2 regions of the Agarilytica rhodophyticola genome follow, and region 1 is predicted to be linked to the other one. Evidence: predicted binding sites of a transcription regulator. Region 1 holds the regulator's gene; the other holds the start of a gene.

Region 1 (6,231 bases):
GTTTAACGTTAAAAGAACCAAAACCAATTAAATTTAAAGGCTCACCACGTGCTAGTGCATTTGTGATGTGCTCAAACACAGACGACACTGCATCATCAGCTTCACGCAAACTTAAATCCGCAATATCTGCAACCGCATTAACTAAATCAGCTTTTCGCATATTTCTCTCCTATCGCAAAATTATCTAAAAGGTGATCTCCCAGATTATTCGCAAAAAATAATAGGCTTAGCCCAAAATATACAAACAACCTTATTGGAAGGCACCTGTCGAGAAAAATGAGTACTTTACTTATTATTAGAACTCTGGATTTATCCCCAATAAGTCCTCCCTATAAATACAAGAATATTAATAGAGAAAACAATACAGATAAAATTTACCCAGCTCCTTTAGCCTAGCCAAAGTTTGAGGGTTTTGTACAAAAATCCCTTAAAAAAGTAAAAATGTTTTTCATTAGTGGTAGTTATAGCTGAAGCAATATAAATTGGCATAAAGAAAAGCGCGCTATTTTCGTGCTGAGTAAGGCGCTCATTGCCGCGCATAGTGGGCCTATGGGCAAAATGAGCAACGCCACACAGCGCTAAAATAGCCGGTTTTATAAGGTCAGTTTATAGTGCTTCAGCTATAGTGTATTCTTGCCCCTTTTTCGAGCCATAACATCTTATGAATAAAGAAAAATTGATCCAATATGGACAATTAATGCGCCTTGACCGGCCGATTGGAATTTATCTCGTTGCATGGCCAACACTCTGGGCACTGTGGCTAGCGGCGAAAGGGTTTCCCGATTGGGACGTACTGATCATCTTTCTATTGGGTGTAGTCGTAATGCGCTCGGCAGGATGCGTCATTAACGATTTTGCTGATCGTAAGATTGACAAGCATGTAGAACGAACAAAAAATCGCCCACTGACATCAGGTATTGTGAGTAGCAAAGAAGCCCTAGGTTTATTTGCCGTTTTATGTATAGTGGCATTTGCCTTGGTGCTCTTAACAAATACACTTACGGTAATGCTATCACTAGGCGCCTTAGCTTTGGCTAGTGCTTACCCATTTATGAAACGCTACACCCATCTGCCACAGGTCGTCCTCGGCGCAGCTTTCGCATGGGCTGTACCTATGTCTTTTACCGCTCAGACAGGAGAGCTGCAGCCGTCTATTTGGCTCATCTACACTACTGTTGTTCTATGGACTGTGATCTACGATACGTTTTACGCTATGGTGGATCGCAAGGATGATATTAAGCTTGGAGTCAAATCTACCGCCATTTTGCTTGGAGATTCGGATTTGATAGTCACCAAAGCTTTACAGGTGATCACTTTAATTGCCTTGTATATGATGGGTAGCCGATTTGAATTAGGCATTGTATACAAACTCAGCTTACTCGCTGTAGCTGCTCTCTTTGTTTACCAACAATATCTGATACGAGAGCGTAAGCCACAACTATGCTTTAAGGCATTTTTAAATAATAATTGGGTCGGTATGGCAGTGTTTGTAGGTATCGCTGGGGACTATGCGACTAAAACTTTGTAAGCCTTATAACCGGACTTAAAACCGAGGAACCTATCCTAAAAGCGCAAAAGAATCTATTCTTGTCATAAAACGGCAACAAAAGCTTTATTTAATGCGCATGTCGCTCACATTCAATTTCCCAGAGCTTGAGTCCAAAGGTTATGCCTAATGCCAGATAAGAGAATTTTGGTCGTAGACGATGAATCCCCTATTAGGGACATGCTGCGTGTTGCTTTAGAAATGGCTGAGTACCATGTGCTTGAGGCCGGTGATGCACAAGAAGCTCACAGCTTAATTATTGATAAAAAACCGGACTTGATACTCCTTGACTGGATGCTTCCAGGTACCAGCGGTATAGAGCTCGCTAGGAGGCTAAAACGCAACGAAGTCACACAAGATATCCCTATTATAATGCTGACAGCAAAAGGGGAAGAGGATAATAAAATCCAAGGTCTTGATGTCGGTGCCGACGATTATATTACCAAGCCATTTTCACCCAGAGAGCTAGTTGCACGTTTGAAAGCTGTGTTACGCCGAGCGGAATCACACAGTGCACAGGAACCCATTCAAATTGATGGTCTTTGCCTAGACCCCACTAGTCATAGAGTGACAATCAACACCATACCCATCAATATGGGTCCAACGGAATATCGTTTGCTAGAGTTTTTCCTCACCCATCAAGAGCGCGTCTATACCCGTAGCCAGCTGTTAGATCATGTATGGGGCGGCAATGTGTATGTCGAAGAGCGCACTGTCGATGTGCATATACGACGATTGCGTAAAGCGCTAAGCGTTCAAGGGCATGATAGATTTATTCAAACTGTACGTGGCGCTGGCTATCGGTTTTCGAATAAAATAGCACCTGCCCACAACTAAACTAGCGTTTCTCATACTATGAGTAGAGGTCTAAAGACTGAGCTTCGCTGGCTCGCTTTTGTCACCATCACCTCCTTCGTCATCGGCTTTTCATTCGATGCGGAATTCGTATGGCTATCAATAGCTCTGTTCCTATTTATTATATGGCTGCTCTATCGCACGGCCCAACTTGAAAGCTGGGCAGCGCAAGCCCGTCGTAGCGGCCCGCCGGGTGATGACTTCGGCGGCATATGGGGAGAAATTGCCGACGATATAAGACTTCTCTCAAGACGCTACGAAAAAGACAAAGTGCGCTTGCAAGCTGTTGTGACACGTGTACAGGAAATGACTTCCGCGTTGGCAGATGCGGTAATACTTGTCGATAGTCGCGCAAATATAGAGTGGTGGAATCGCTCCTCACAAGACCTATTCAACTTTCAAGATATCGATCGCGGCCACAAATTAGTCAATATTATCCGCAATCCACGTTTTATTAACTATTTTGAAACACAAAGCTATAGCTCTCCCCTCGAACTTGAGTCTCTTAGAAACGAAGGTCAACATTTAGAATTCCATGTCCATCCATTTGGCCAAGGAGAGCGCTTGATTGTTATCCGTGACGTTACTCGTGTTAATTTGTTGGAACAGATGCGTAAGGATTTCGTCAGTAATGTCTCCCACGAGCTGCGCACGCCTCTGACCGTCATAAAAGGCTATATAGAAACTCTCATCGATGCCCCAGACCTATCGAAAACACTGCGCAATGCCTTTAATCAAATGCTACAGCAGAGCGATAGGATGACAGCATTAGTGAATGACTTGATCACGCTAAGCCGTCTAGAAACTGATCAAACCGAGCTCAAACCAAAACCTGTTGCCTTATCGCCTCTATTAGAAACCATCGTATCCGATGCCCAAGCGTTGGGAGGGAAGATACATCATCAGATTACTCTGAGTGGCGATGCAGGGGTATCAATTTTGGGCAATAACCAAGAGCTTCACAGTGCCTTCTCAAATCTCACCTTTAACGCCGTTAAATACTCACCCGAGGGCGGTGGTATTGATATAAGTGTCACTCAAACTGAAGAGGCATGCATCGTTAGCGTCACCGACAGTGGCTTAGGCATTGACCCTAAGCATATCCCAAGGCTTACTGAACGTTTCTATCGGGTCGACGATAGCCGCTCAACCGCTCTAGGAGGTACAGGTCTGGGACTTGCGATTGTGAAACATGTTCTTGCCCGACATGACGCAGAGTTAAAAATCACCAGCCATCTCGGCAAAGGCAGTTCATTCAGTTGCTATTTTCCCATCGAGCGAATACTTCGAGAAAAAGTCGCTTAATACCTTTTTTAGTGTTAGCCACTATGAAAAGTACACCTGTTACCTCTAGATAGATTCAGGTAAGCTTCCACGACCATTTTCAAGAGTATGTGAGTTGTGGAAGTTAAGTTTCATCAATCAATCGCACAAATCGCGGCCCAAGATTGGGATGCACTTTGGCAAACAAAATACCCATTTACCCAGCACGCCTTTTTTAAGGCATTAGAAGAATCTAACAGTGTCGATACCGCCGGTAAGCAAAATACGGGATGGCAGCCAAAACATCTTAGTATCGAAGAAAATGGAAAAATCATCGCCGTAATGCCTCTGTTTGTAAAAGGGCACTCTTATGGTGAATACGTTTTTGATTGGTCCTGGGCCGACGCTTACCATCAAGCGGGTATCGAATATTACCCCAAGTTACTTAATGCTATTCCATTTACCCCGGCGACAGGCCCTCGTATAGGCTTTTCAAAGGATTTAAGTAACGAACAAAAACAGTCATGCAACACAGCAATAATCGAAGCGATTAAGAACTGTTTAAAAGAAGAAAATATGTCGGGCTTTCACAGCTTATTCCCACAAGATAATTCTACTTTTGAGCAAGCCCGTTTTACTGAACGCCAAGGTTATCAGTTCCATTGGTTTAATCAAGGCTTCAAAGATTTCGACGATTTCCTCAATAGTTTTAGTTCCAGAAAAAGGAAAAATTTAAAAAAGGAACGGCAAAAAGTTTTCTCTCAGGATCTCGATATTCGTATGCGTCATGCTGATGAGCTAACGACAGAAGAGTGGAACAAGTTCTATGCGCTCTACCATCGTACCTATCTTAAAAGGAGTGGCCGCACAGGTTATTTAGGTCCAGATTTTTTCCATCGACTCGGCCATGAATTTCCTCAACAAGTATTAGTATGTAGTGCCCACCATCAAAATAATATGATCGCCGCAGCCCTATATCTGCGCGACGAAGATACGCTTTACGGCCGCTACTGGGGTACTCAGATAGATCTCGATGGATTACACTTTGAGTGCTGCTATTACCAGGGTATTGAATATGCCATCCAACACCAATTAAAACGATTCGACCCAGGCGCCCAAGGTGAGCATAAAATTCAACGTGGCTTTACGCCGATTAAAACACGCTCTTACCACTGGCTCAGCCACCCGTCATTTAACGGTGCTATCAATGAATTCACTCAACAAGAAATACAACATATTAATGCTTATATAAAAGATACAAGAACGCTTATGCCATTTAAGGAGGGGGTTGAAACAGTAGAAGAGGATTATTTATTTACATTTTGATTTTAGAAAAAATTTTTAATCTAAAAACTCCAAAATAATTCAATGCTTATAAATTTCCCCTAAAAAAAACATGTTAACCAACTCTCCTATTTAAACCGCAAAGCTAGGGATAGCATATCATTTAAATTTACGTCGCAAAGACAAGATCTCACTTTCTATTTTTTTCTACATTCTTTTCTCAAAGACAATTCAACAAAAAATATCAGAAACTATTTAAACCGATATAAACCAAGCGATTTATTGTATACATTTTACTAATTAAAAATACTTACAGAACAATCCGGCATCCAAAGCCACTAATATTCGCAGCTTGTTAAAACTCAACATTGTATAAATGCAAATTAGTCCACCAAAGACTAATACTCAGGCCGGAAATACTATGGGTAATATTCCAAGTGCAGTTTACAACAGGATTTATGGCCAACCGTTACCAGCTCAAACGGGAAGTAGTGGTGCAAATTCCACAAATGCAGCTTCATCTAACAACAACCTAAGTTCAGTTGTTTCGCAAGCCCAAGCTAGACCACCAATTGTTATGTCGCCAAATGCAGTTGCACAGGAGCATTTGGCACAAGCACCAGAAACAGATAACTCACCAGTAGATATTTTGGGAAGCAAAAAAAACGCAACTCAAGAAGAGCTATTACAACAATTACTGATACAAAAGCAAAAACCATCCGCTAGCAGCTCAGCAGGAGTAGCCGTGGATGAGCCAGCCAACGATGATGTTTCGCAACAGATAAGCAGTAAAAGATCTAGAAAAAAGAAAAAAAATAGAAACAACGGTTCAACCAATATATCAAATAACAAACCAGCGGTAGACGATGATGGTTGGCAGCAAGTAGCCAGCCAAAAAGGATCGAAGAAAAGCAATATACCAAAGGAGAATAAGGCTACTGTCGCCCTAAATTTTAATAAATGGCAGGAAACGACAAAAACGCGTTTACCAACCAATGTAACTATCGGTGGCCTAAATGGTAAAGCAGGTACACAAGACCAACAAAGATTGCGTGATATAAGAGATAATGTTGCAATGAGTCTTGATCGATTTAGTACTTTTAGCAATGGTAATATAGCTTTTGCTCGTGTAAATATAGATGGAAAGCAGAGTAATCTAGAGGCCTTTAGTGGCATGGATAATATAGAAGGTTTTGTTCCACCTATCAACTTACATAATGAACTTTTTAGCACAATAAAAACTAAACAGAATGACAGGAAAGCCGATACAGAAATTAAAATAT
Region 2 (6,231 bases), 100 kb from region 1:
CCCATAGCTGCCATATATTGCCCTAGCAGTGCAGAATCATGTTGCTCTGCCTTTAATTCTGCTATTGACATACTAGCAGCACCGTCTCTATACAGCTCAATTCGCTCTTCGACTTGAGCTGTAACATACACGTTTAAAAGATCGCTCTCACTTAGTTTTTTATCATTATTAATTATTTGATGAATCTTACGTTCTGTCTTCGATTGCAGTGCATAGGGAATATTTTTTCTTGGTACAGGCATACAATTTTTTCCTCTAAAATTAGATCAAAAAAATTCAATGAAAGAACTAAAGCTGTTTATTTTAATCTAGTTAAAACAAATTTTAAAAAGTTAAATAAACTAAGGTATCACAAAGCTCAATAACGGTATAAATTTTTCACGCAGGTATCTACAAATAGGAGTACATTGGATACTCAGCGAAAAGAAATTGATGTTAAGGTGAGGCTGGCAACCTCAAAATAGCTTAGACATGAAAGGCTGTAAATTGTGGCTATGTATATTGGTGCTTAAGCATAGAATGACTTTTCTTACTTTTTATTGACGTAATAGACTGGTCATTGAAGTATGGGGCGACTGGCAAAATACTGAGTTCATTTTTATGCCTAACCATTTATATACTGGGACTTTAAAAAATTAACAAATAGCTATTTTTTCAGCTACTACCATTTACCAATTAAAAGGATAAAAAAATGTTTAAAAAATTATTAACTGGATTGTTTTACCTCATAAGTTTCAACGCCTTCTCGGGGGAAGTATTTGTACCTAAGTTTACTCATACATCAACTGGAAGTTGGTGTACTACAGTGAGTAACGTAAGTAACATAAATGTTGATGTGACGGTAAGTGCATATATTAGCACTGGGGCTTTATACACTGGCTCTTCTGTAAATAATGGAATACCTAGCCAATTTAACACTCCTTTTAAATTGCAACCTAATCAAACAACTTTACTTTGTGCAAAGAATGTCCCCGGAAGTTCTCAGCACGGCTATGCAAAGATCAAGAGTGAACCAACAGACCCCCAAGCAATAGGTCACAACAGTTTCGTCATCGCCAGTGCTTACTGGGTGTCCGGTAACTTTCTTATGAATATCCCAGTGAATTCTGGTAACCCGTTCTAGTTAGCTAACAAACACATCAAACGGAAAATTAATGTTGATAAACCGAAATGCATAACGAGTTTATCATGATGGGATGCCTACTACGTAGGCGTTCTATGTTGTATCTTCCTGCTAGCCCTTAGGTAAGCAGCGAGTTCTGCCGTGATCGTCGATGGCGACATATATAAAGTCACCTTCGGTCACCTTATGCAGGTTGTCGTCGTCGGATTTTATCCAGACGTCTACAAGTACTTTAATAGAAGAGCGCCCTATCTCGACGATCTCACAATAGCAACTTACCGCACAGCCTACGGGAATCGGGCAGAGAAATGCTAGGCTCCCTACGGCCACAGTAGTAACACGTCCTTTGGCGATTTCGCGAGCAGCGATCGCGCCGGCTATGTCCATTTGCGACAACAGCCAGCCGCCATAAATATCACCATCTGCGTTAGTATCACGGGGCATGGTGTGAGTCTTTAAAACCAGTTGCCCATTAGGTACTGGGTCTTCATCAATTACTACCATTATTATTTTCCTTCTCTTAATGACTGCTGTTAGCCGAATGCTCTACTTTAGGGTGATAGTTGCTCTGGTAGCCACGTCACTAAGCTTGGCCATTGTGCAAGTGCAGCAAGCAATACTAATTGGATCATAATAAAAGGAATTACGCCACGATAAATCGATGATGTTTTTATGGTTTCTGGCGCTACGCCACGTAAATAGAATAGTGCAAAACCAAAAGGTGGTGTAAGAAAAGATGTCTGTAAATTGATAGCAATCATAATACCCAGCCAAATAGGGTCAACCCCCATAGTCAGCAATGCCGGTCCAATCAATGGTACAACAACAAAGGTGATCTCAATGAAATCGAGAATGAAGCCGAGGACGAATATCACGATCATCACGACTAATACGGCAACAAAAACACCACCGGGAAGGTGTTCAAAGAAACTGTGGATAAGTTTGTCACCACCTAACCCATTGAATACTAAAGAGAATAAAGATGCTCCCAACAATATTGCAAATACCATGGTTGTTACTTTCAACGTGGATTCCATCACCTGATCAAGCATTGCTTTATTCATTTGCCCCTTCGTCAGAGCCAAGATCGATGCGGCAATTGCGCCGACGCCAGCGGCTTCAGTGGGGGTTGCTAGGCCTGAGATAATTGAGCCCAATACAAGAAGGATAAGCACTATGGGAGGAGCAATGCTCTTTATTAATGATGTAAGGCTATAGGATTCGGATGGTGCTAATTTGGGGGCAGAATTTGGCTGCAAAATACCAATGCCTAATAAATAGGCAATATACATCACAACTAAGAGCAGACCGGGTATTATTGCACCGACAAATAAATCGCCTACCGATACGGGCGCAGAATTAAAAATACCACGGGCAAGCTGAGCTTCTTGATAGGCACTTGAAATAATATCGCCGAGCATCACTAGTGCAATGGATGGCGGGATAATCTGTCCCAACGTTCCTGTAGCGCAGATCGTGCCGCAGGAAAGAGAAGGTGAATAGCCATTTTTCATCATAGTGGGCAATGACATTAAACCCATAGTGACCACGGTTGCACCGACAATGCCTGTGCTTGCGGCCATTAATGCACCCACCAACACCACAGATATACCAAGACCTGCGGGTAGACGCCCACAGGCTTGCGCCATGTTTAACAGCAGCTCTTCGGCGATTTTTGATCGTTCTAGTATGACACCCATTAAAACGAATAGGGGCACGGCGATCAGTGTTGTATTGGTCATAGTGCCAAATACTCGCTCAGGATAATTGAGCAAAAATTCAGCCTGAAAACTACCAAATAAGATGCCGATCCCGGCAAAAATTAATGCTGTACCAGCCAAGGTAAAGGCGACGGGATAACCTAACATCAATGCCGCACAAACGGCGATAAACATTAAAACCGGTAGAAATTCAATCACGTATTGTTTATCCCTTAGGTTGCTCGTTGGCCTGTGCTGAGCTAGCAGGCAAAAATGTGAGGTGTAGTAAGTTGCTAATAACTTCCGTTATGGCACGCAAAGCCAATAAAAATGCGGCAATAGGAATCAGTGTTTTCATAAGATATAGTGCAGGGATACCGCCGGGATCAATCGATCCTTCCTTGATGTGCCAAGCGCTGATGACGAAATTCCAACTGATTGCGAACATGAATAGTGAGAACGGCAGTAAAAAAATAGTCGCTCCGACAACATCGACCCAGGCTTTGCTGGCAGTGTCTTGGCGTCGATAAAAAATATCGACTCGCACATGACCACCCTCTTGCGCAGTATAAGCAAGACATACCATAAAGACGCAGGTATGCATGTAGGTAATGCTCTCTTGTAAAGCAATAGAGCCCATGTCAAAAGCGGAGCGGCCCACGACAATTAGGAAAATAACGATGGCCATCACCCCTGTGAGCCATGCCAGGTACTTAGCCAGAACATTATTGAGTGTTTCAACAGCATTGATGAAGGAATGCAAGAAGTTGATCATATAAGTATTTTTGTTATTAGTATTGTTAGAGCAAACAAGCGCCGCTGGTCTAGCGCCTGCAGCTTCTTACTGTGAGTATATCTATGATTTGAGGTTAAAGTGTAGCAACCAGAGTGAAAATGACGATATTTTTGTCGCTTATGTTTATTGCGCCTTTATGGCCTATGTAAAAAAACTGACCAAAAAACGTAATATTTCGTTTAACTGTAACAAAAGTGTTATAAATGCGTCCTAAGATGCGCGATAACATACGAAAGAATCCGATCGAATACCGGAGTAAAAGTATGAACAATAGAATATTCATAGCGCTAACATCGATTGCTGTTCTTCTTTCAGCGGTCACATTTGCAGCTAATCGAGATTCTATTAGCATTGTTGGCTCTTCAACAGTATTTCCTTTTTCGAAAGTGGTGGCAGAGCGCTTTGGTAGGATAACCAAATTTAAAACGCCTACTGTAGAAGCAACAGGTACTGGCGGTGGTTTTAAAGAATTTTGTAAAGGCCTGGGTGTACAGTATCCCGATATCACCAACGCCTCGCGCAGAATAAAGGCGTCAGAATTTGCATACTGTCGAAAACATGGAGTTAAGAACATAATGGAAGTTCTCATTGGCTACGATGGAATTGTTCTCGCTAATTCTGTGAGATCTAAGCAAATGAGCCTAAGCACAAAGCATATTTTTTTAGCTTTGGCTAAGTATGTGCCCAATCCCGATGGCAGCCATACGGTGATTGAGAACCCTTATGTGATGTGGGCGGATATAGACCCAATTTTGCCAAATATTAGGATTGAAGTATTGGGGCCCCCTTCTACATCTGGAACACGGGATGCGTTTCTAGAATTAGCAATGGAAGGTGGCTGCCAAATGTTTGCATGGGTTAAAGCTCTTAAAGCAAATAAACAAGATCAATACACTAATATTTGTAGGATTCTGCGCGAAGATGGTCACTTTATTAGTGTTGGCGAAAATGACAATTTAGTTGTGCAGAAGCTAGTTGGTAATCCTGACATATTAGGTATCTTTGGCTTTAGCTTTTTAGATCAAAATAACGATAAGGTACAGGCATCTATTATTGATGGTGCCAAAGCAGAGCTTGATACGATTGCCACAGGCGCGTACCCGGTTTCTCGCCCACTGTACTTTTATGTGAAAAAAAGCCACATCGGTGTAATACCTGGTATTGCTGAATACTTGGCCGAATTTACCAGTGAAAAAGCTTGGGGAGAAGAAGGCTATTTAACAGATAAAGGCATGATACCGCTCGGTAAAATGATGCGTCGAAAGATGGGTCAACGGGTGACGCAAACACAAACTCTTCAAGGAATATAAGCCATTTATAGGATTTGCCTTTATTGATATTTATACACTATCGAAGTTTATATAGGAGCGTAAAAAGAAATTTTATGATTAAAATTATTTTAAATAAGATAATAAATCGCAATGTTACTTGGTGTCTGTGGGCCAATGTAGCGCATTCTTTTTCTCTCCTCATTCGCCAATAACTATTCTGATTACTATCAGATGTTCATTATTCATGGAAACATCACCGCTATGTTTGTGCAAGCCCTGAGTCTTACTTTATGAGTACCTCTATATTACTGGTATTTATAATCGTGATGCTTGTTGCCATATATGCGCTTGGCTACGGCCGCTCTATGAGTTTGGCAAAAACTGTGGGAGGTGTCCCCGGCCTCAATTCTCTGCCATTTTACTATGGTATGTTGACGGTGTTGTGGTCGGCAATACCTGCAGCGTTGCTGCTAGGTGTTTGGTTAATTTTCCAAGCAGATATCATCGAGATGCTTGTTGTACAGCAACTACCAGAGGATATTCGTGGGTTAGAAAAAGATGAAATTAACCTCATTCTAAACAAAATTTACAATGTTGCTTACGGTCAATACGTCGGTGATACACCGCCCTTCGTTATTGCATCTGCCGAGTTTATTTTAGGCTTAGAGCGTAATAGCCAATGGTTAGTATCTATCGTAGTTCTGCTGTCTATGGCAATTATCGCTGCTATCATTTGGCTTAAAATTCACCCAAAAATGAAAGCTCGTGTCAGAGTTGAAGCTATTTTTAAAAATATGCTTTTAGCGTGTGCCTGTATCGCTATTTTGACGACGATAGGTATTGTTTTTTCTGTTTTATTTGAATCGCTGCGATTTTTTCAGCAAGTGTCGGTTTTCGAATTTTTATTTGGTCTCGAGTGGGCGCCGCAAGCTCATGATGGTGAACAAGTTCCAGGTAAAAACAGTGGCTTCGGTGCTCTTCCCCTTTTTGCTGGCACCCTCCTTATCGCCAGTATCGCAATGCTTATTGCTGTGCCCACAGGCTTGATGTCTGCTATTTATTTATCCGAATATGCACCGCGCAGGGCTAGGGCTATTATCAAACCTCTACTTGAAGTGCTTGCGGGTATCCCGACAGTTGTCTATGGCTTTATTGCTGCTCTCACTGTGGCGCCTTTTATAAGGGATGTAGCTATTGTGTTAGGTTTGGACAGCGTGGTTCGTGTTTCTTCTGATAGCGCACTTGCTGCAGGGCTTGTTATGGGGGTGATGATAATTCCTTTTATCTCTTCTCTCTCTGATGATGTGATCAATGCTGTTCCGCAGTCCTTACGTGATGGTG

Evidence for each region. Region 1 encodes PhoB, which activates phosphate uptake and scavenging genes when phosphate is short. Its sites were predicted from a motif close to TGTCATAAANNTGTAACA; they were not measured.
Region 2: a site for PhoB is predicted at 3,793-3,810, ahead of BVC89_RS01115 (substrate-binding domain-containing protein). Genes of this name have one in related genera too.

The regions. Positions count from the first base shown of each region.
Region 1 covers NZ_CP020038.1:356,422-362,652, reverse strand. Annotated here, with positions in the region: gene BVC89_RS01560 (HU family DNA-binding protein) at 1-160, opposite strand, end outside; gene ubiA (4-hydroxybenzoate octaprenyltransferase) at 662-1,528, shown strand; gene phoB (phosphate regulon transcriptional regulator PhoB) at 1,676-2,383, shown strand; gene phoR (phosphate regulon sensor histidine kinase PhoR) at 2,402-3,706, shown strand; gene BVC89_RS01540 (GNAT family N-acetyltransferase) at 3,803-4,990, shown strand; gene BVC89_RS01535 (deaminase domain-containing protein) at 5,370-6,231, shown strand, end outside.
Region 2 covers NZ_CP020038.1:252,618-258,848, forward strand. Annotated here, with positions in the region: gene BVC89_RS01085 (AHH domain-containing protein) at 1-242, opposite strand, end outside; gene BVC89_RS01090 (hypothetical protein) at 692-1,123, shown strand; gene BVC89_RS01095 (acyl-CoA thioesterase) at 1,235-1,627, opposite strand; gene BVC89_RS01100 (TRAP transporter large permease) at 1,675-2,991, opposite strand; gene BVC89_RS01105 (TRAP transporter small permease subunit) at 3,050-3,598, opposite strand; gene BVC89_RS01115 (substrate-binding domain-containing protein) at 3,883-4,929, shown strand; gene pstC (phosphate ABC transporter permease subunit PstC) at 5,181-6,231, shown strand, end outside.